Regions from separate parts of the Metabacillus flavus genome, predicted to be linked through region 2. Evidence: riboswitches for the same ligand, from Rfam matches in the RefSeq annotation. Region 2 holds a riboswitch; the other holds the start of a gene.

Region 1 (3,421 bases), 2.1 Mb from region 2:
GCAATCGCTGTTCTGGCTGCAATCGGTGCCCTTTTCGTTCCATCAGCATGGGGGCAGATTGCAATTATTGCAGGATCGGCTGCTGCGGGTTATATGCTATATAAAAGAGAAGAAGTTCCTGCCGTGCCTAAGCTTGTCCTTTCAATCGGTAAAAAAACAGCTGCAGCTTCACTCTTATTGTTTGTTTTGCTGCTTGTGCTCCTGCCCATTATCCGGCAGACATTCCCAGGGACCTATATCGCTTTATTTGACGTATTTTACCGTGTCGGTTCCCTCGTATTCGGCGGCGGTCATGTCGTCCTGCCGATGCTTGAAAAAGAGGTAGTTCCTGCAGGCTGGATGACACAGGATGTGTTTCTTGCCGGATACGGGGCCGCACAGGCAGTTCCTGGCCCGCTTTTTACACTTGCTGGTTATATCGGTGCGATCATCTCTGATGTTCCCGGAGCCTTAATCGCGACCGCTGCTATGTTTCTGCCTTCATTTTTGCTCGTCATCGGAGTTCTTCCTTTTTGGAGCAGCATCCGCGGAAAAAAGGGAGTGCAGGCAGCCCTCATGGGAGTAAATGCTGCGGTGGTTGGCATTCTGCTTGCCGCCTTGTATGATCCTGTTTTTACAAGTGCCGTTGATTCAGCTGCCTCTTTTGCTCTGGCCCTTGTCTCCTTTGCTTTTCTCGTTTATTGGAAGCTGCCGCCATGGCTAGTCGTGGCACTTACCATAATCGGCGGCACATTGATGAAGCAAATTGGAGTGCTTTAAAAAAACAATATGATATACTAACCGGCAAAGGAAGGTGATTTCTTATGAATAGTAAACAGTCCATCCTAAAAAAAGTTGTGGATTATGCGAGAAGGAATCCTGAACAGACAAAAAAAGCAATCAATCTGGTAACCAAAACTTTAAAAAATCGAAAAAAATAAATGTGCAGATGGCCTTTACTGGTCATCTTTTTTTACTTCCTCATATTATCTTCTTTTTTTGGAAAAATAACTGTATCTATTTATTTTGAAAAGAGGAATCAGCATGAAACCAATGTCTTCATCCGAATATGCAAATTTATGGTCCACTTATCAGAAAAAGACGATGGTGCTCCGGATCATGGAGCATGCTCTTCAAGTTACCACCCAAAAAGATATTCAGTCCATCTTACGGTATGCACATCAGGAAGAGACGAAATTTGTAAAAGAAATTACTCAGCTGCTTCAAAAAGAGGGGGCTTGTATTCCTGAAGGATTTGATGAGACTGATGTAAACCGGAATGCGGATCGGCTGTTCGACCAATATTATTATATCCGGTTTCTGCGGATGCTGATGAAGCTTGGTATTGCTCTTAATGCCATACATTTGACAATGGCCTATAGAAATGATGTACACGACTTCTTTTCAAGGACTTCCGCCCACTCAAATAAAGTGTTTGGCATGTGTACAAATTGTTTGCTCCAAGTAGGGAACGGAACGATTCCCCCAGTTATTCAAATGCCGGATCACCCAAAATACGTAGTAGATGAAAAGTACCTGTCTGGATTTCATTTTAGAAAAAGACACCTCAACGCATCTGAAGTGTCCATTATCTACCATATTATTGAAAATAATAACTTCGGTGCACAGCTGATGAATGGGCTGTCTAAAGGAGTGCAGCACTCCGATGTAAGAAAATACCTTCAAAAGGGGCAGGAGCTGTCCATTGATTTGTATCAATCATATGCAAAGGTATTGCAGGAGAGCGGCATCTCTGTTCCGGCGCTGCCAGGTGCAGTTATCACTCAATCCAAAATGAGTCCGTATTCTGATAAGCTCATCATGTATCTAGTTAACCTTCTTTGCAGCTTTGGATTAACAAGCAATGCGCTTGGTACAACCTTCAGTCTCCGTCCGGACCTTCCGCTGAAAATGGCATTGGCCGCAAGAGATATTTTCTCCTTTGCCAAAGAAGGCGCGAAAATCATGATTGAGCACCAATGGATGGAGGAAGTGCCGGAAGCCATTGTGAAGGATTAGTTGTACTTTTTTCTGTAGATGTTATGATGAATCTGGAAAATAAAATACCGCACACCACTAGGGGAGCCTAACGAATAGGCTGAGACCGAAATATCTTCGGGACCCTTGGAACCTGATCTGGTTTGAACCAGCGGAGGGAAGTGGAAGATTGTTTTTTTATAATCTTTCCCGCTCTTATCCGTTAAGAGCGGTTTTTTATTTTTACATAAAGAAAGCAGGGGGAATTCGGAGATGTCATCTTTTACAGAACAGTTAAGAAAAGCAGCCGATTCAATTTGGGAGGCAAACTTCAACCACCCGTTTGTTAAAGGAATCGGCGATGGAACACTGCCGCTGGAAAACTTTCGTTACTATGTCATGCAGGATGCGTATTACTTATCCCACTTTGCCAAAGTTCAGGCGCTCGCAGGGGGAAAGGCGGACGATCTTCATGTAACAGCGCGAATGGCCTTCCATGCTCAGGGAACCTATGAAGCAGAATTATCACTTCATGAGAAATTCTCAGCACTGCTCGGCATTACAGAAGAAGAAAAACGGGCATTTGAACCATCACCAACTGCATATGCCTACACATCCCATATGTACCGATCTGCCATCAATGGAAGCCTCGGCGAAATCATTGCCTGTATCCTGCCATGCTATTGGATTTACTATGAAATTGGCGAGAGATTGAAAGAGTGCAAGCCTCAAGAACCGATCTATCAGGAATGGATCGCGGCCTATGGAGGCGAATGGTTCAAAGAACTAGTATTTGAACAGCTTGAGCGTCTGGATCAGCTGGCCCTGGAGGCATCTGAAAAAGAACGCCAGAAAATGGTCCGGCATTTTACGCTCAGCTGCAAATACGAACTGGCATTTTGGGAAATGGCCTATACGATGGAACAATGGCCGGATGCGGCAGCTGTTGAGGGGCAGTAAGAGTGGAGACGCCGATAAGGGAGTGTCTGATAAAAAGAGCGGAGTGTCCGATATCCATGCGCGAGCGAGCGATATCCCCTCGCATGTGTCTGATAAAAAGCCGAGTGTGCGATATCAGGCCATGAACGTCCGATAAAAAAGCGGAGTGTCCGTGTGCCATGAGCACCCGATAAAAAGCCAAGTTTCTGTTATCCTGCCACGAAAGATTAAAAGAAGAGCTAAGAGTCTCTCCGCAAAAAAAACCGGCTTCCAACAGGAGGCCGGCCTTTTCTCAATCAATTAATCAACTACTTCATCATCAAATGGGTTAATCACGTAAATATAACCGTGGGCTAAATCAATCCGGAGGATCCATTCCCATGGAACGTCCAGTCTTTTATAAATAGTTTTCCAAAACTCAGCGGATTTCGTTTCAAATTCCAGGTATTCCTGCAGCAGCTCCTTATAGGAAGCTCCCTGAATCTGGATGTTTGAATCCATTAGACGCATGTGGGCGAGGTGCCTG
Region 2 (3,421 bases):
CCATTTGAACTTTTGCAAAACGGAAGAAGAGTATATTAATGCAAAAGGAGAAATGGTAAGAGCTGTTGGTGAAAATGGAGTATTGATCATTAATGCTGATGATTTGAATTGTAAAAAAATAAATTTAGAAAATTTTAAAGGGAAAATAGTAACAATAGGTATTCATTCAAATGCACACTTCAAAGCTTCCCATCTCAAATATAAGGATAATGGCATGGATTTTATATTAAATTATAAAGGTCACTATTACCCTATATTTGTTCCTGGTTTTGGCGAACATCAAGTATTTAATGCCTTAGCTGCAGTAGCTGCAGTAAAAAATATAGGGGGAAGTATCCCTAAGTCCATAGCTAGAATACGAACGTTTAAACCATTAAATAAACATCTTCAATTTTTTAATGGAAAGAACGGCTCGAAGATAATAGACGATACCTGGAGTTCAAATACCACGTCATTAGAAGCTGCATTAAAAGTTTTAAGTGCTGTAGGAAAAGATAAGAAAAAAGTAGCGATCTTGAGCAGCTTTACGGATTTAGGCAGTTGGAACTATATCATACATGAGCGAGCCGGAGAATTTATTGCTAAGACAGATATCGATGTTCTAATTACCCTCGGACCCATCTCAAAGTGGATGGCAAATCGCGCATTAGATCACGGATTTAATGGATTGCATTATTCTTTTGGGAATAGTGACCAAGTCGTTAATTTTCTAGAAAAGACGATTAATGAGAAAACTCTTATACTTGTTAAGGGTGATATGTATGCAAAAGTACCAAAAGAAATTGTTTCAAAGCTGATAGAAAGGGAGCCTTTTAATTAATATCGCTAATTACAAAAAATCAATGCCAAGTAACAAAAATGTTATTATGCCCCATCTGTGAACAGAAAATGACTGGTCTCAGGATAGATTATTTAAGATATGATGAAAGGAAAGTGATAAACAAGAGGTGACCTTTTTAATGAAGAATCATTCGGTAAATGTAATCGGTTCTCTAGTAGATAATGAAACACGCTGTACACATTACCATAGTCCGCTTGATATCATTGCGATCAAATTCTGGTGCTGCAAGGAGTATTATCCTTGTCACCTATGCCACGCGGAACATGCAGATCATAAGGCACAGGTCTGGCCAGCCGGAATGTTTGATGAGAAAGCCGTATTATGCGGAAAGTGCGGAAATGAACTGACGATCAATGACTATTTGGAATGCAGTTCTGTTTGTCCGGAATGCAAAGGATGCTTTAATCCGGGGTGCAGCGCTCATGCCGGTTTGTATTTCCAGATTCTTTGATTATTTTTCCTGTAGTGGTATAATAATAGAATATTACCAATATTTAAGTTTGCTAGGGGAGCCGGTAGTCCGGCTGAGAGGAAAACACATGAGTTTTTGACCCTTTAACCTGATCTAGTTCGTACTAGCGTAGGGAAGCGGCACTGTTCATATATGTATGTTCAGCCCATTTCCTTACGCGAAATGGGCTTTTTTGATGGAAAAAACCTTCACTGGGGGTGCCGATGCGGCTGAGAGAAGCGATTTCGCTTTAACCCTTAATACCTGATCCGGATAATGCCGGCGAAGGGAAGTGGTATGCAAATGCGTTTTATTGCAGCCGCTTCTCTTACAGAGGGCGGTTTTTTGCTGCTCTCAAATTGGAGGGAAACAGCAGATGGAATTTCACGTCGTTACAAATGGAAAGCTTGGATTCGATGAGATCATCCGATTTATGAAAATCGCAGGTTCAAAGATTGATTATCTCCACATAAGGGAGAAAGAAAAAACAGCTATGGATATTTATGAAGGTGTCCGATCTCTCATAGCGTCAGGCATTCCCGCGGAGAAATTGATTATGAATGACCGGGCAGATATTGCTTGGGCAGTCGGATTGACAAGGGTGCAGCTGGGATATAAAAGTCTTTCGCCTTCCGCGGTCAAATCGGCAGTTCCGGACATTCATGCCGGTCAATCGATTCATTCGCTCGAAGAAGCTATGATTGCTGAAAAGTCAGGAGCAGATTCAGTCCTTTTCGGACACCTCTTTGAAACCGGAAGCAAAAAAGGCCTGCTGCCGAAGGGAATTGAATCAGCAAAGAGACTGGCATGCAGGCTTTCCATTGATGTCCTCGTAATTGGAGGGATCAAACCTATGCATATTCAAACTTTGTCAGAAGGAAAGATTGCTGGATTCGCAGTCATGTCCGGAATTTGGGAGAGCAGCAGCCCGATCAGTGCAGTAGAAGAATATAGGAATGCAATTACGGCATGCAAGGAGGCGCGATTATGAAGGAATATGACATCTGTATAATTGGAGGCGGCGTAATTGGCTGTTCTATAGCATACGAGCTTTCCAAAAAAGGATACAAGGCAGCTATTTTTGAAAAAGGAAAAGCCGGCCAGGAAAGCTCAAGTGCTGCAGCGGGTCTTCTAGGTGTACAGGCAGAATGGGATGAATATGATCCGCTGTTTGACCTAGCGAGGGAAAGCAGAGAGATGTTCCCCGAACTTGCAGAAGAATTAAGAGATGTCTCAGGAATTGACATTGGCTATGAGGAGAAAGGAATTTATAAAATAGCCGAAACAGACGAAGAGCTTGCTCAGCTTGAAAAAACAGCGGCATGGCAGACAAGAACAGGAGAGCCTGTGCAGCTTATGACAAAGGATGAGATGAAAGAAAAAGAGCCGCTGCTATCAAATTCTGTTCTAGGAGGAGCCTATTACCCTAAGGATGGGCACGTCATCGCACCAGCATTAGCGAAGGCGTATGAGCACTCTGCTCTTCTTAATGGAGCAAAGATATTTGAACATGCCGCTGTTGATGAGGTATTGCTGGATAGCGGAAAAGCATCAGGAGTGAGAGCGAACGGCCAGATCTTCCAGTGTGGCAAGGTAATTATTGCAGCGGGGGCATGGAGCACTCCATTTTTAAAGCCTTTTAGTCCTTCAAGTGAAACGTATCCGGTAAAAGGAGAAATGATCAGTGTGCTGAGTAAAGAAAAACTGATCAGCAAGCCTTTATATAAAAATGGTTTTTATATCGTTCCTAAAAGAGGCGGCAGATACTTGGTCGGGGCTACAGTGAAGGAACGGGATTTTACTAAGGATGTTTCGCTTTCAGGGATGATGCATTTGATGGATACAGCAAAGCGGATTTTACCGGCGATTGCGCAAGCCGGCTTTGAAAAAGCATGGAGCGGGCTTCGGCCTCAAAGTGCCAAAGGGGCCCCTTACATCGAAGAACATGATGAACTGAAAGGACTTTATGCTTGTACCGGCCATTACCGCAATGGGATCCTGTTAAGCCCTGCTTCCGGAAAGGCCATGGCGGACTTAGTCGCAAAAGAATCAGCACCCATCGGGAGGTAATGCAATGAAGGTGAAAATTAATGGGAGCTGGACGGAAATTCCGGATTCGATCCGTTCGG

Evidence for each region. A riboswitch is a leader RNA that binds a small molecule or an ion and turns the genes downstream of it on or off. The one in region 2 is predicted to bind thiamine pyrophosphate.
Region 1: linked by a shared signal. The riboswitch ahead of tenA (thiaminase II) and the one ahead of J9317_RS16080 (thiamine phosphate synthase) in region 2 are both predicted to bind thiamine pyrophosphate.

What each region holds. Positions count from the first base shown of each region.
Region 1 is NZ_JAGVRK010000001.1:985,166-988,586, forward strand. It holds gene chrA (chromate efflux transporter) at 1-759, shown strand, start outside; gene J9317_RS05240 (DUF3231 family protein) at 1,024-1,998, shown strand; TPP riboswitch at 2,048-2,154, shown strand; gene tenA (thiaminase II) at 2,230-2,916, shown strand; gene J9317_RS05250 (hypothetical protein) at 3,196-3,421, opposite strand, start outside.
Region 2 is NZ_JAGVRK010000001.1:3,131,638-3,135,058, reverse strand. It holds gene J9317_RS16090 (Mur ligase family protein) at 1-820, shown strand, start outside; gene J9317_RS16085 (CHY zinc finger protein) at 960-1,292, shown strand; TPP riboswitch at 1,337-1,445, shown strand; TPP riboswitch at 1,497-1,600, shown strand; gene J9317_RS16080 (thiamine phosphate synthase) at 1,669-2,283, shown strand; gene thiO (glycine oxidase ThiO) at 2,277-3,362, shown strand; gene thiS (sulfur carrier protein ThiS) at 3,367-3,421, shown strand, end outside.